DNA from 2 places in the Romboutsia lituseburensis genome. Region 1 is predicted to be linked to the other one. Evidence: riboswitches for the same ligand, from Rfam matches in the RefSeq annotation. Region 1 holds a riboswitch; the other holds the start of a gene.
The links. Region 1 has a riboswitch for FMN ahead of NWE74_RS10730 (ECF transporter S component). Riboswitches for the same ligand answer to the same signal wherever they lie in the genome.
Positions count from the first base shown of each region.

Region 2: another riboswitch for FMN. It lies ahead of ribD (bifunctional diaminohydroxyphosphoribosylaminopyrimidine deaminase/5-amino-6-(5-phosphoribosylamino)uracil reductase RibD); the one in region 1 lies ahead of NWE74_RS10730 (ECF transporter S component).

Region 1 covers NZ_JANQBQ010000001.1:2,236,903-2,245,405, reverse strand. Annotated here, with positions in the region: one part of gene prfB (peptide chain release factor 2) at 1-318, shown strand, start outside; gene NWE74_RS10740 (Tex family protein) at 419-2,560, shown strand; gene NWE74_RS10735 (amidohydrolase) at 2,583-3,740, shown strand; FMN riboswitch at 3,869-3,987, shown strand; gene NWE74_RS10730 (ECF transporter S component) at 4,116-4,730, shown strand; gene NWE74_RS10725 (CAP domain-containing protein) at 5,299-6,072, opposite strand; gene tsaE (tRNA (adenosine(37)-N6)-threonylcarbamoyltransferase complex ATPase subunit type 1 TsaE) at 6,772-7,224, shown strand; gene tsaB (tRNA (adenosine(37)-N6)-threonylcarbamoyltransferase complex dimerization subunit type 1 TsaB) at 7,224-7,940, shown strand; gene rimI (ribosomal protein S18-alanine N-acetyltransferase) at 7,930-8,388, shown strand; gene tsaD (tRNA (adenosine(37)-N6)-threonylcarbamoyltransferase complex transferase subunit TsaD) at 8,388-8,503, shown strand, end outside.
Region 2 covers NZ_JANQBQ010000001.1:344,535-353,037, reverse strand. Annotated here, with positions in the region: gene NWE74_RS01735 (alanine/glycine:cation symporter family protein) at 1-897, opposite strand, end outside; gene ribE (6,7-dimethyl-8-ribityllumazine synthase) at 989-1,450, opposite strand; gene NWE74_RS01725 (bifunctional 3,4-dihydroxy-2-butanone-4-phosphate synthase/GTP cyclohydrolase II) at 1,479-2,678, opposite strand; gene ribE (riboflavin synthase) at 2,721-3,368, opposite strand; gene ribD (bifunctional diaminohydroxyphosphoribosylaminopyrimidine deaminase/5-amino-6-(5-phosphoribosylamino)uracil reductase RibD) at 3,370-4,464, opposite strand; FMN riboswitch at 4,688-4,804, opposite strand; gene NWE74_RS01710 (hypothetical protein) at 4,861-5,778, opposite strand; gene NWE74_RS01705 (SpoIVB peptidase S55 domain-containing protein) at 6,143-7,072, shown strand; gene NWE74_RS01700 (SAM-dependent methyltransferase) at 7,158-7,766, opposite strand; gene NWE74_RS01695 (hypothetical protein) at 7,788-8,150, opposite strand; gene NWE74_RS01690 (glycoside hydrolase family 113) at 8,376-8,503, opposite strand, start outside.

The sequences.
Region 1 (8,503 bases):
ATACCTACTGGTGTTGTAGTTCAGTGTCAAAATGAAAGATCTCAACATAAAAATAAAGATACGGCTATGAAGATGCTTATGGCTAAGCTTATAGAGCTTAAAGAACTTGAACAAAAAGAAAAAATAGAAGATATTCAAGGCAAGTATTCTCAAATAACATGGGGAAGTCAAATAAGATCATATGTATTCCAACCGTATAAATTAGTAAAAGACCATAGGACTAATGCAGAAATGGGTAATGTAGATAGTGTTATGGATGGGAATTTAGATTTATTTATAAATGAATATTTAAGAATTAATAAATCTAAAAATCATTAAAGAAAGGGCTTGAGAATTTAATTCTCGAGCCTTATTTTAAAGTTATATAAAATACTTAAAAATTAAATATACCTAAATAAGCGAAAGAAGAGGGATTCATATGAATATAAATGAAATATTAAAAAAAGAACTTAATCTAAGAGATGACCAAGTAAACAATACTATAAAACTTATAGATGAAGGTAACACAATCCCATTTATAGCTAGATACAGAAAAGAAATGACTGGAGAAATGAGCGATGTAACTCTAAGAGAATTTCATGATAAATTGATGTATTTAAGAAATTTACAAAGTAGAAAAGATGATGTAGTAAGAATAATTGAAGAACAGGGAAAATTAACAGAAGAAATAAAAGTAAATATAGAAAAAGCACATACTCTTCAAGAAGTGGAAGACATATATGCTCCATATAAACAAAAGAAAAGAACTAGAGCTACTATAGCAAAAGAAAAGGGATTAGAGGGCTTAGCATTAGCTATTTTAAATACAAATATAGAAAATTTAGATATTGAAGCTGAAAAATATATAAATGAAGAAAAGGAAGTAAGCTCAATAGAAGAAGCTTTAAAAGGAGCTAAAGATATAATAGCTGAAATCGTATCAGATGATGCAAAAATAAGAAAACATATAAGAGAGCTTGCATTAAAAGAGGGTATTATAGTAACGAAAAATTCTCAGGAAGAAAAATCTGTATATGATATGTACTATGATTATAGTGAATCAGTAAAAACTATAGCTCCTCATAGAGTATTAGCTATAAATAGAGGAGAAAAAGAAAGTTTTTTAAAGGTTAAATTAGAAATAAATAATGAAAAAGTAATAAATCATATAATAAATGAATATGTAAAAAATGATAACTTTAAAAATAAACAAGAAATAGTTTCATCTATAGAGGATGCATACAAAAGATTAATATTTCCTTCTATAGAAAGAGAAATAAGAAACCATTTAACTGAATTAGCTCAAGAAAGAGCGATAAGTGTATTTGGTAAAAATATAAAAAGCCTTTTATTACAATCACCAGTTAAAGATAAAGTTGTAATGGGATTTGACCCAGCATTTAGAACAGGATGCAAGATTGCGGTTGTAGATAAAAATGGAAAGCTACTAGACTTTACAACGGTATATCCAACAGAACCACAAAATAATGTAGAAGGTGCAAAGAAAACTCTTAAAGAATTAATAAATACTCATGGAATAGATATCATAGCTATTGGAAATGGAACTGCATCGAGAGAATCTGAAAAATTTGTATCAGATATGATAAAGGAAATAGAGAGACCTATCCAATATATAATAGTTAATGAAGCTGGAGCATCAGTTTATTCTGCATCAGAATTGGCTAATGAAGAGCATCCAGATATAAATGTATCTATAAGAGGAGCTATATCTATAGGAAGAAGATTACAGGATCCATTGGCAGAACTAGTAAAAATAGATCCTAAAAGTATAGGGGTAGGTCAATATCAGCATGATTTAAATCAAAAAAGATTAGCTGAAGTATTAGGTGGAGTTGTAGAAGACTCAGTTAATAGCGTAGGTGTAGATTTAAATACAGCATCATATTCTTTATTAGAGCATATTGCAGGTATAAGTAAAACTATAGCTAAAAATATAGTAGCATATAGAGAAGAAAATGGAGACTTTACGTCTAGGGCACAGTTGAAAAAAGTAAAGAGATTAGGTCCTCAAGCATTTACACAATGTGCAGGATTTATGAGAATACTGGATGCTAAAAATCCTTTAGATAATACAGGCGTTCATCCAGAGAGCTATGATACTTGTAAAAAAATGTTAGAAATTTTAGGATACTCATTAAAGGATATAGAAAATAAAAATATAGAAGAAATTGATTCTAAGATTAATGAAGTAGGTATAAAACAATTAAGTGATAATTTAGAAATCGGCCAATTAACCCTAAAAGATATAATAGCTGAAATTAAAAAACCAGGAAGAGATCCTAGAGAAGAAGGTATAAAACCTATACTTAGAACGGATGTATTAAAAATAGAAGATATCCAAGAAGAAATGGTTCTAAAAGGTACAGTTAGAAATGTAGTAGACTTTGGAGCTTTCGTAGATATTGGAATAAAAAATGATGGTTTAGTTCATAAATCTCAAATGAGTAAATCATTTGTAAAAGATCCTATGTCTATAGTCACAGTAGGAGATATTGTAGACGTAAAAGTTATAGGAGTTGACATGAATAAGCAAAGAGTGGCTTTATCAATGAAGATATAAGCTTATATTAGGAGGAGAATATATGATATTCATAAAAAATGGAACAATAAATACTATAACTAACGGGATAGTTGAAGAAAATATAATTATAGAAAATGGAAAGATAGTGGCTATTGGAAAAAATTTAGATGTACCATCAGATGCACAAGTTATAGATGCAGATGGTAAGTTTGTATTCCCTGGATTTATAGATGCCCATACTCATTTAGGATTATGGGAAGATGGAATGGGATTTGAAGGTGCAGATGGAAATGAGGAAACTGATCCAATAACTCCACACCTAAATCCAATAGATGGTATAAATCCAATGGATAATACTTTTAAAGAAGCAGTTCAAGGAGGTATAACAGCGGTATGTACAACTCCAGGAAGTGCAAATGTAATGGGTGGCCAATGTATAGCTATAAAAACATTTGGTAGAAGAATAGATAAAATGGTTATAAAAAATCCTGTTGCATCTAAGATAGCTTTTGGTGAAAATCCCAAAAGTTGTTATGGAAGAGATGAGAAAATGCCTCAGACTAGAATGGCTATAGCTTCATTACTAAGAGAAAATTTAAAAAAGGCAGAAGAGTATTTAGATGAAATGGATTTATACATGGAGCATGAAGATCATGATAAGCCAGAGTATGATATAAGAATGGAGAGCTTATTGCCAGTGCTTAAAGGAGAAGTGCCATTTAAAGTTCATGCACATAGAGCGGATGATATATTTACAGCTATAAGAATAGCTAAAGAATTTGATCTAAAACTTACACTAGATCACTGTACAGAAGGTCACTTAATAGTTGAAGAATTAGTAGAAGAAGGATATCCAGTAATTGTGGGTCCTTCATTAACAGAAAAATCTAAAATAGAATTAAGAAATTTAACTTTTGATACAGCGGGAATATTATCTAATGCAGGACTAGATATATGTTTAATGACAGACCATCCTGTAATTCCTGTTCAGTATTTACCGTTATGTGCAGGTATAGCTGTTAAGCATGGTATGAAAAAAGAAAAAGCCTTTGAAGCTATAACTATAAATCCAGCTAAAACTTTAGGTATAGATAATAAAGTAGGATCTATAGAAGTAGGAAAAGATGCAGATATAGTTATATGGGATGGGTGTCCATTAGAAATACAAAGTAATGTATTATACACTGTCATAGATGGAAAATTAGTTTACAATAAATAATTATGGGTATAAAAATATAGTCGTCGTAATTAATTAACAGGTAATATAAGGTATATAAAAAAATTAGTTGACTTTGAGAGTTTAAATTAATACTATATAAATATAAGAATGGAAAAATCAATAGTAAGATAGATCTTCGGGGCAGGGTGAAATTCCCTACCGGCGGTACAGCCCGCGAGCTACATTTGTAGCATGATTTGGTGAAATTCCAAAGCCGACAGTAAAGTCTGGATGAGAGAAGAAGCAAATTTTTTACATTGTCTATTTATATACAATAAATTATGTATATTATATAACTTGCGCTCAAAAAATAAGCTCGAAGATAGATCTCTTCGAGCTTTTGTTTTTCCTAATAAAATTAGGAGGTTATATTTTATGCAAGGAACTTTAGAAAATAAAAGTGTTTTTAAAACATCTACATTAGTAAAGGTAGGAATTCTATCTGCAATTGGATATATATTAATGTTTATATCTGTTCCAATTCCAATGTTATTTCCAGAATTTCTAAAAATAGATGTATCTGATTTACCAGCATTATTAGGCGGAATTGCGCTAGGACCTATGGCAGGTGTTGCTATAGCATTTCTTAAAAATTTATTACAGTTTATAACAGGTATGTCTACAACAGGTGGTGTTGGAGAATTTGCAAATTTCGTAATAGGTGGATCATTTGTTTGGACAGTTTCTTATGTTTATACAAAGAAAAGAGAAAAATCAGGAATTATAATAGGACTTATACTTGGAGTATTTGTTATGACTATAGTTGGATGTTTATCAAATTACTATATAATGCTACCATTTTATAGCACTATAATGCCGATAGAAGCAGTAATAGAAATGGGAGCAGCAATTAATCCTTATATAGTAGATAAACTGACATTTGTAATATGGATAATAGCTCCGTTTAATTTATTAAAAGCAACTATAATGTCATTGTTGACATTACCTTTATACAAAAGAACAGAGAAGATATTAAATAGAGTTAAATAAAATAAAACTCCCTAACTTAAATTAGGGAGTTTTTTACGTACAAATTCATTGATATCATGAAGTTTAGATCCAATACGTTAGGTTAAACTAAACGAATTTTTGCTAAAAAAAGTGATCAAAGTAAACTATAAAACTAATAATTCCAGTTACTATAGTATATATTAGAGATACTATAAAAGGGAGATTTATATTGAATTGAATATCACCGTTATTTTTTCTTGTATCACTTTCAAGTAAAAATTTATATCGTAAATCACATGCAGAAGTAGTTGCTCCACCATCACTAGAGAAAAATGCTATAAAAATAGTAACTAATATTCCTGTTAAAAAAGAAAATTCAAAAAAACTAGTTTTGAAAAGATTACACAGTATAAAATTACAAATGATAAGAATTAAAAAGGTCGAGATTATAGAAATAAGTTTTTTCAAATATAAGCCCTCCAATATTTTATTTGTAATTATATTATATTTATATAAGAGTATTTTGTGAGAGGTAATATTATGCTATAAATTATGATAAAAGAGAAAAGACACTTATTTTTAATAAGTGTCTTTTAATATAAATTTATTATTTTCCTATAAACATTTGTGTCCAGTATAATTGTCCGTTTGAAGCTTTAGCTATACCAACACCTAGCTCAGTAAAGTTAGGGTTTAATATATTTTTTCTATGACCTTCAGAGTTCATCCAAGAATTCATAACTTCAGCAGGAGTTCTTTGTCCCATTGCTATATTTTCTCCAGCTGTTTTGTAAGATATTCCGAATTGTTTCATCATATCAAATGGTGAACCATAAGTAGGAGAAGTATGGTCAAAATAGTTTTTGTTTATCATATCTTGCGATTTTGTAGTTGCAACATTAGATAATTCTTTATTTAATGTTAAAGGCTTAGCTCCAACTTTAGCTCTTTCTTGGTTAACTAAGTTTAATACTTCTTGTTGTTGAGCTGAGAATGAAGTATTAGACTCTGGTTTGTTTTCAGGTTTTACAGTATTGTTATTATTGTTGTTACTATTATTGCTGTTGCTTGAATCACCAGGAACTGAAGGTTTGTTCTCTGGAGTAGTATTAGGTTTTTCAGGCTTTACAGTATCATTGTTTGAACATCCAGAATTAGTTGGTTTGTTAACGTTACAATCTGAGTTAGTTGGTTTGTTAACGTTACAATTTTTCTTATATTTAAAACAATTTTTATTTAAATTTACACATACTATTTGTAATTTTTGATTAGAGTTCTTGCATGTAGTAGTTCTTGAATCTGCATGAGATGTAACTATGCTACCTGCCGATACTATTGATATTAATCCTGCTGCTACTAGCGTTTTTATTTGTTTTTTCATTTTAATCCACCTCTAGTTTATCTTTAATTCAGATTTCATCAAAAGGTTACAAAAAAGTTACAATTGATGATGTGAATATAGTATCACAATTAAAATAAAAATCTACATGTAAAATTATTCCTAGTATAAACATTGGATTAGGAGCTTATTTAATAATATTAGCTTAAATTAAGCCATAGCAAAGGGGTAAGGGGTTCGATTAAAGTTTATATAATGTAAAAAATTTCAATAATATATATAATTTACAATATAAAAATTAGTATATTTTTAGAAAATTAAAAAGCACTTACTTAAAAAAGTAAGTGCTAGGGGGAATAAGGAATATTTAATATTTGGGGGAGTAAATATCCTTTGTATTTAAATTATGGTCAATAGTTCAGAACCGTATACACATTTTTACAAAAAAAATAAAAAAATATAAATTATAAGAAAATTGAAAATAAAATTTAAATATAAATAAAATGAAAGTTAAAAAATCAACAATAATATAGTTTATACTTATAAATACTTTATAATAATACATTGTTATAATATAATAATATCTAGTTGACTATTATTAATAGTTTGTTTATTTATAAAACAAATAGTATTGTTATAATATAAATGAATATAGTTGATAATTATAATTAAGATATTTTTATAAATGAATATATATTTGAAATATATAGTTATTACATAAATTTTTATGGAGATGAAATTATGGTTAATATATACTTAGAAAATGAACAAAAAACAAAAGAAATCGGATATAAATTAGGAACTTTACTGCAACCAGGTAGTGTAATTTGCTTAATAGGTGATTTAGGAGCAGGTAAAACGACAATGACACAAAGCTTAGCAGAAGCTTTAGAAGTTGATGATTATATAACTAGTCCTACATTTACTATAGTAAATGAATACGAAGGAAAGATGCCTTTATATCATTTTGATGTTTATAGAATCGGTAGTAGTGATGAAATGTATGAAATTGGTTACGATGAGTACATAAATGGAGAAGGTGTTTGTATCATAGAGTGGGCAAATCTTATAGAAGATATACTTCCAGAAGAATATTTACATATAGAGCTGAAATATAAAGATATGTCTAGAGAAATGATATTAAATCCAGTGGGAAAAAAATATGAAGAAATAGTTGAGGAGTTGACAAAATAATGAAGGTTTTAGGAATAGATACATCTTCATTAGCTGCAAGTGTTGCAGTTATTGAAGATAATAAATTAATTTGTGAGTACACTATAAATACTAAGAAAACTCATTCTCAAAAGCTTATGCCTATGATTGAAAATATGCTTAAAATAAGTGATATTAATATCAATGAAATAGATGTATTAGCTGTTTGTGAAGGTCCAGGATCATTTACAGGATTAAGAATAGGAATGTCTACTGCAAAAGCTATATCACATGTGAATAATTTACCTATAGTAGGAGTTAATTCAGTTGAATTATTGGCTGCAAATATGAATTTATGTGATAAAAAGATATGTTCTATATTAGATGCACAAAGAACTCAAGTATATATGGGTCAATATAAATTTGAGAATAATGAACTAGTAGAATTAAAGTCAGTTGATGTAGTAGAAATAGATGATTTATTAGAAGAATTATCGCAAACTAATGAAGAGTGGATAATAGTTGGAGAAGCAGTATACAAGTACGAGGACAAGATAAAATTAAAATCTAATATACATATACCTGCACCTTCTCATAATGTAAATAAAGCAAGTAGCTTATGCTCTGTTGCTATAAATAAATATAATAAAAATATAAATGTATATGATTGTTTCGGAATAAATCCATTATATATAAGAAAATCTCAAGCAGAAGTTCAATATGATGAAAAAATGAAGAGGATACAAAATGGAAAATAATTTAGTAATAGAGCAAATGACATCGAAAGATATAGATGGTGTTTTTCAAGTAGAAAAAGACTGCTTTGAACATCATTGGTCTAAGGATGCTTTTAAAAAAGAACTTAATAATGATGTTGCAAGATATTTAGTTGCAAAAATAGATAATAAAGTAGTAGGCTATGTTGGAATATGGTTTGTTATGGATGAAGGACAGATTACCAATGTAGCTGTACACAGTGAATATAGAGGATTAAAAATAGGAGATAAGCTAGTGAACGCATTAGTAGAATTATGTAGAGCTAATAGTATAGTTGCAATGACATTAGAAGTAAGAGTATCTAATATTGTTGCTCAAAATCTTTATAAAAAATATGGATTTAAACTAGCTGGAATTAGAAAAGAATATTATAGCGACAATAAAGAGGATGCTATGATAATGTGGAATGATATAAAGGCGGTGAAGTAATGAAAGATATAATAACACTATCTATAGAAAGTAGCTGCGATGAAACTTCTATAGCAGTTTTAAGAAATGGTAGAGAAGTATTATCAAACGTAGTAAACACTCAAATAGAATTACA
Region 2 (8,503 bases), 1.9 Mb from region 1:
TCCTCTCTTAACTCCTTGTGCTAAGCACATACCAAACCCTCCACCAAATATAGCTTCTGGTGTAAATGCTCCTTTAAATACTGATACAAAGAAGTAAGGTATTAACTTGAAATTTATACCGATTATAATTATTACTATAGTTGCATATATAATTGCCATTACTGGAACTAACTTATCCGTCACTCTAGTAACTCCTCTTATACCTCCAAACACAGTAAGTGCTACCGAAATTATTATAATTACTCCTATAATATAATATAAAACAGATTGTCTATCATAAGTCTGGCCTGTTAAATTTTCTGCAACAGCTCCTAAGGAAGTGTATAAATTAAAGGTTTGTCCTGGTAAATTGAATAATGCATAAATTATAAATATAGTTGATAATAATCCCCCTACCCAATATCTATTTCCAAATATTTTCCTCCCGTAAAAAGGAAGACCTCCTACAAACTCTTTATTTTTCTTTTCTTTAAACAACTGAGCTAGTACAGCTTCTGAAAATGCTATCGACATCCCAAAAAATGCTGATACCCACATCCAAAATATTGCTCCTGGGCCTCCAACTGAAACTGCATATGTAACACCTATTATATTCCCTGGTCCTATTCTCATTGCTGAACTTAATAAAAATGCAGCAAATGGGCTCACTCCAGTATCACCTATTTTCTTTTTTAAAATAGTTTTAATCCCTGTCTTAAATCGTCTCACTTGAACAAATTTAGTTCTAAAACTAAAATATATTCCAGTCCCTACTAATAATAGTATAGAAAATGCAAAATTTCCAAGAATAGGTATCTTGGCGTACCACTCAAAATTTGTTGGAAAATTCCACATAAAATCTGATATCGGCACTATAAATTCAAAAAAATTATTTACACTGCTTAATACCTGCTCCAAAATATATCCCCCCTTGTAATCAATATAAAAAGTACAAAAAATTTTATATATTTTTATATAAGTATATGATTACAAGTGAAGTTTATGCTATTTAAAATTTTGATATCAAATTAGCCATTTCTATAGCAGACACAGCTGCATCATATCCTTTATTTCCTGCTTTAGATCCTGCTCTTTCTATTGCTTGCTCAATATTATCTGTTGTTAAAACGCCAAATATAACTGGCTTTTTATACTCTAATGATACACTTGCTATTCCTTTTGATACTTCTGCACATACATAATCATAATGAGAAGTTGAACCTTTAATAACTGCTCCTAGGCATATAACTGCATCATATTTTTCACTTGCAACCATTTTTTTAGCTACTAATGGAATTTCAAAAGCCCCTGGAACCCATATAAGCTCAATATAATCATCTTCTACTCCATGTCTTTTTAGCCCATCTCGCGCTCCTTCTATTAACTTAGATACTATAAACTCATTAAATCTAGCTGCTACAATACCTATTTTTAAATCTTTTGCTACTAAATTTCCTTCTATTATTTTCATAACTAATTCCTCCATTTATATAATTAATTTAATATGTAAACATATGAGACATTTTTTCTTGTTTTGTTTTTAGATAAAATTCACTATATTTATTAGTTTCCATCTGAATCGGAACTCTATCTACAATTTTTATTCCATACTCACTTAATCCATTAATCTTTCTTGGATTATTTGTCATTATCTTTAACTTTGTTGCTCCTAAATCTTTAAGTATTTGAGCTCCTATATCATAAGATCTCATATCATCTTTAAATCCTAACTCAATATTGGCTTGTACTGTATCCAATCCTTTATCTTGGAGTGCATATGCTTTAAGCTTATTTATTAATCCTATGCCTCTTCCTTCTTGTCTTAAATATAATAAAATTCCGCACCCTTCTTTTGCTATTTGCTTCATTGCTAAATCATACTGTTCCCCACAATCACATCTTTTAGACCCTAAAGCATCACCAGTTAGACACTCTGAGTGAACTCTTGTTAATATAATATCTTCTTTATTTATTTCTCCTTTTACTAAAGCTACATGATGTTCTCCATTTAACTTATTTACAAAACCATAAATTTTAAATTCTCCGTATTTAGTCGGCATTTTGGTTTCAACCACTCTTTCAATAAGTTTTTCTTTTTTTGTTCTATATTCTATTAAATCTGATATAGTTACTATCTTTAAATCATGCTTTTTAGCAAATTCTATAAGTTTAGGTGTTCTAGCCATAGTTCCATCTTCATTCATTATTTCACATATTACGCCTGCTGGCTTCAGTCCCGCTAACTTAGCTAAATCTACTGCTGCTTCAGTATGACCAGCTCTTTCTAATACTCCATTTGTTTTAGCTCTTAATGGAAATACATGTCCTGGTTTTTTAAAATCTTTTTTACTACTTTTGTTATCTAAAAGCTTTTTAATAGTTAAAGCTCTTTCATATGCTGAGATACCTGTATGGGTGCTGGTATAATCAACTGACACTGTAAATGCTGTTTCATGATTATCTGTATTGTCATTTACCATTTGTTTAATATCTAATTCCTGCAATCTTTCATCATTTATTGGTGTACATATAAGCCCTCTTGCATATGTCGCCATAAAATTAATAGCTTCTGGTGTAACCTTTTCAGCCGCCATCAACAAATCCCCTTCATTTTCTCTACTAGGATCATCTATTACAATAATGATTTTACCTTCTTTTATATCTTCTATTGCTTGCTCTATAGTATTAAATTCAAACATAACTAACTTCCTCTCCTATTTTATTAACATATTATTTTAATATTAAATGAATCCATTCTCCTTAAGAAAATCTTCATTTAAATTACTTTTTATGTTTTTTTTACTTAAACCTAATAGCTTCTCTACATACTTTCCAATCATATCGCATTCTATATTTACTGTATCTTTTACATTTTTTTTTAATAATGTTGTTTCACTTTTTGTATGAGGTATTACAGATACCTTAAATTTATAATCATCTACATATGCTACAGTCAAACTTATTCCATCAATTGCAATTGATCCTTTTTCTACAATATACTTTAATAAGTCTTTACTGGTTTTTATACTAACCCATATAGCATTGTCTTCTTTTATAAATGAAATTATTTCTCCTATTCCATCTATATGACCACTTACTATGTGTCCACCTAATCTGCATTCTAAACATAATGCTCTTTCCAAGTTAACCTTGCTTCCTATTTTAAGCTTACCTAGATTACTTCTTCTTAAAGTTTCTGCCATTATATCAGCTTCAAAATAATTTTCATTGATACTACTTGCAGTAAGACAAACTCCGTTTGTTGATATACTGTCTCCCAAGTTTATCTTCTCTAATATTTTGTTAGCTTCTATTGTTATTTTTGAGGATTTGACAGATTTTTTTATATCTTTTACAATTCCTATTTCTTCAATTATCCCTGTAAACAAATTAAGCCTCCTTTCCATGTATATATCCTTCAACAAGAATATCTCTATCTATCACTTTTAAAGTTATACTTGTTAAATTGTACGCATCACTTAAATATTTAACTCCTTCTCCTCCCACAGGGGTTTTTGCTAATTTACCTCCTAAAATCATCGGAGCAATATATATCTGAACTTTATCTACTATCCCTTCTTTTAGTGCTGAAAAATTTAACGTCGAACCTCCTTCTAGTAAAACACTATCAATATGTAATCTACCTAAAGCTTTCATTAATTTTTTTAAATCAACCCTATTATCTTTTTTATCTATTACTAATACATCTATTCCTTCTGATTTCAACTTTTCTACTTTTTCTTTATTTGAATTATTTGTTGTAGCTATTATAGTTTTAGAACAATTGTCCTTTAACACAATGCTATTTATTGGTATTCTCAGACTTGAGTCTACTATAATCCTTATTGGATTTTTACCTTTAATTAATCTACATGTAAGACTTGGATCATCATTTATAATAGTATCTACTCCAACCATAATAGCACTTACTTCACTTCTTAATTCATGTACCTTTTCTCTTGATTTTTGTGATGATATCCATTTTGACTCACCTGCGTATGTGGCTATTTTTCCATCTAATGACATAGCGTTTTTCATTATTACAAAAGGTTCTTTATTTAATATATATTTTAAAAATACTTCGTTCATTTTCATACATTCATCTCTTAATACATCAATTACAACTTCAATATTATTATGTATAAGCTTTTTTACTCCATTTCCTGAAACTATTGGATTTGGATCTAAATGACCTATAACTACTTTAGAAATCTTACTTTTAATTATTTCATCTACACAAGGTGGAGTATTGCCATAGTGACAACACGGTTCTAAAGTAATATACATAGTTGATCCTTTTAAGTCTTCTTTTGTACTTTTTATTGCATTTATTTCTGCGTGATTTTGCCCATACTCTTCATGATATCCTTGACCAATTATTTTTGAATTTTTTACAATAACAGCTCCAACTAGAGGGTTCGGACTTACACGCCCTTTGCCTTTTTTAGCTAAGTCTATCGCAGCTCGCATATATTTCTCATTCATTTAATCTCACCTCTTAAACAAATATTTCATAAATTATAAAAAGCCCTAAGTTTATACTCAGGGCTTTTTATAATTTTATATAGATCATCAATGTCAGTTTACATAATTTAATTATAGTTTATATTTAAAGCTTAGTTTATATCCTATAATTAAAAAAGCTCTGAAATATTTTATATTTCAGAGCTGTGTACACTAATCAAAACTAACTAAATTAGATTTATATAACTATCTTCTTCCATCCAGACTTTACTGTCGGCTTCGGAGTTTCACCGAATCATGCCAATTAAGGCTCGCGGGCTTTACCGCCGGTAGGGAATTTCACCCTGCCCTGAAGATTTATTCATTTTTCAATTTAATTGTATTCGAGTTTATATTAATTTGTCAACATTTTTTATTTTATATTTTTGTTAAATTTTCATCATATAGTCCATATCCCATGAAAGAACCTTTTGCAATCTTTATATCTGCTATGTTACAAAGATTTTTATATACTGTAGTTTTTTTTAAATTTTCTATATCTGTATTTAGTTTGCTATGTCTTGGATTTTGATTTGCAAATATAAAAAGTATTTCAATATTGCTTCCAAAATCTATATTTACATTATTATATGGATAAATAAGACCAAGTTGAGATTTAATGTTATATATTTCTTTTATCTCTCCTTTTAAGCTACTTAACTTTTCTTCACAAGTGATAAATTCATAAATCTTACTGCTATAATTAGTTATATTAAAATCCTCATATTCATTATGTTTCATACCAATTATACATAGGCTCAAGTTATTATTATTTTCTCTAGATTTGCTATTTGCTGGCCATTTTACACCAATCATATCAAACTTGTAATTTTCCTCTTTATTTAAATGGACTGTATACTCTATATCGCATATAAAATAATCACTATATTTGCCTACATTACCTGAGTTATTTTCCTTTGCAACTATATGTTTGTACTCGCGTTCTCCTCCATCTGGTTTTTTTAGTTTCATCCAAAAATCCATTTGTTGTTTAATTTTTGGTATAAATTGTATAAGTTTTCTTGTTTTTTCTAAATTATCTATATCTTCTATGCATTGTATAATTACACCCTCGCTATCATTTGAAGTTATATAATTTTTATCAAAATAAGCATTGTATAAATTTTCACTAACTTCTTTTATTTTTATTAAACTTCCACCTCTATAGTATATATTTATATAATTTTTTCTAATTTCAAATTGTAATGTAGAGTCTGCTTTCACATATTTTAATATTTTGCATAAACATCCTTCCTTTAGGTCATAAACAAATGATTCAGATATCATTTTTGCCATAAAATCACTCCTTTTAAATTGCTTTTATATAAAAATTCCCCTCCTTTTTAAAGGCAGGGGTTTTCTCTTTGTTATTAAATATATTAAAAGTTTTAGATTTTTATATTTAATTTAGTTAAACTTTAATCATAATTAAATATTCAATATTTTTATCTTTTATAAAAGATATTATAATTAAAACAATTTTATTCCTTGATATATATTTTTTAATTATTATTCTTTTAATTATTTTGTTCTTAATAAAATATACTTCCAGGTATTTATATTTTATTTATTTCATAAAATAACTTTAACACAAATTTTTATGATTTATTTACAATTTTTGTTATTATAGTTTATTTAAATCATCAAAGGAGCTGACAGCATGAAACTTATTAAAAACTTAATTTTTATATTAACTTTTATAGCTCTATCTACTTCTATATCATTTTGTAATACTGATGATATAAAATTAATACCTGTAGGTAAAGTTGTATATATATATTCTGATTTAAAATATCCTGCAGTAGAAAGTCTCTTGAGTGAACAAGCAAAAAGTTTAAACTGCAAAGACGTTATAATATCAATAGATTGCAAGTCTAAGGGAAAAGCAACTACTTTAGATGACATGCAAAACATAATGAAACTAGAAAAAGAAAAAGTCACAGTTCATATACTTAGAAAGGGCAAAGATAAATCAATAACTATGACTTCTGATGAATTAAGACTTTACCAATTATCTTGTACATCTGGTGGTGTTGGAACTATTACTGCTATTGATAAAGATGGAAATTTCGTAGGACTTTCTCACGAATTAAGTTGTGTAAAATACAATGTAGATTTTGATAAAATAAAAATTTTTGAAACAAATTTTGTTCAACAAAAAAAATCATCAAAGGATGATGTTGGATTCTTGGTAATAAGTCGGATTGGAAATTTTCTAGGAGAAATAACTTCAGTTAACAACTTTGGAGTTAAAGGACATTATAATAATTTTAAATATAATTCTAAACAAGCTCTTCCTATATCTAAGCCTAAACTAGGAAAAGCATATATATTATGTACTGATCCTATTACTAGTGAACTCAATCTTCATGAAATTGAAATAACAAAAGTTGAGAATGAATTATCTAGAATCAAAATAGTTGATGACTCATTAATAAAATTTAGAGGTGGGATCGTTAAAGGAATGAGTGGCTCTCCAGTTATACAAGATAATAAAATAATTGGTGGAGTTCGCTCAACTAAAATATCAAATCCTAAAGAGGGACATATTACAAATATAGATAGGATGCTTGGCATTGTTTTAAATTAGTTACTCAAAACTAGCTTACATCAAAAAGGAAGAAATATGAAATTTCTTCCTTTTTATTTTTAAGTTATATAAATAATTACAAATATTAGTATTCAAATTTATAAATTAAAAACATCTCTTGACTATCTTTACCGTATAAATTACTTATTGGTATTTCTTTATGTAATATAAATGGAGTTTCATTTTCTAAGTAATATATGTAATCATCTGATGGATAGTATAAAATCAAGTCTACAAATTTATTATATTCATAAGCTGAGATTATAATATTATCAATAATTTTTCTAAATATCTGAACTGAAAATGGATTAAAAAAGTAAAACTTATTTTCCAACGGTTTTATTTCATAATCTTGCGCAAAACAGCATTCAAAATTTATTTTATTGCTACTTTTTTTATGTATCTTCAAATAGCTTTCTTTATTTAGTAGACACTCTTTATAATATTTATCATCCATTTCTATTCCTATTACAGTTGAATTAAAATGGTAATTTATATAAAAATTAAGTCTACCTTTTCCACATCCAAAATCAACTACATAATCATTTGTACTTAAACTATATTCTTTAAATAAATCTTCTAGAGCTTTATATAAAGTTGCTTGATATGGATGATAATGATTTATTTTATCACTCCACAACTCTTCTCCAGTTGTTTTTATATTTAATAATTTCTCATATGACACTTCTTGCATGTTTATTCCTTCCTTTTATTGCTAATTTATTATGTCGGTAACATCTCCATTATTTATATTAACATGAAACCATCCTGTAGTAGCCGTATGACTTTCACCTTCATTTTCTATAATTTCATATGCGTGTACTAAATAATAATTACCATCAATGCTATCTACATCTATTATAGGCGGAATATATCCACCCGTTTTATTTAAATATTCTTTCACATTTTTTATTGCTTGCTTCTCAGTTATAGTTTTATCATCATTATTAATCATCAAAGCTTCAACATTATCATTATTTTTTTCTTTATTATTATAAGATATATTAGCATTTACACATATAATAAATAAAATTCCAAACAATATAGAACTTATTAGTATTAATTTTTTTGAATTCATGGTAGACCCCTCCGTAATTTTTCATTAATACTATTTTTTTCCTTATACTGTTTATTTATACACTAAATTTATTTAATCTTTATTTAGATATTACTATTTTAACAGATTTAATTTTATATAATATATATATTTTTTCAATATTTTTATTTAACTAGATAAAACCATATTTATATTTTATAATTAAAATCTCCTATAACATTAGATAATGCTATAGGAGATCTAATACTATTTTTCATACCATTTTGAAATAACTTTTATGCTTTCCTTTGATGGATAAAAGTTTTTATCTTTACCTTTTTGTCCAACAGCAAACACCGAAAATCCATTTATAAAATCTTCATCTTCAAATACTA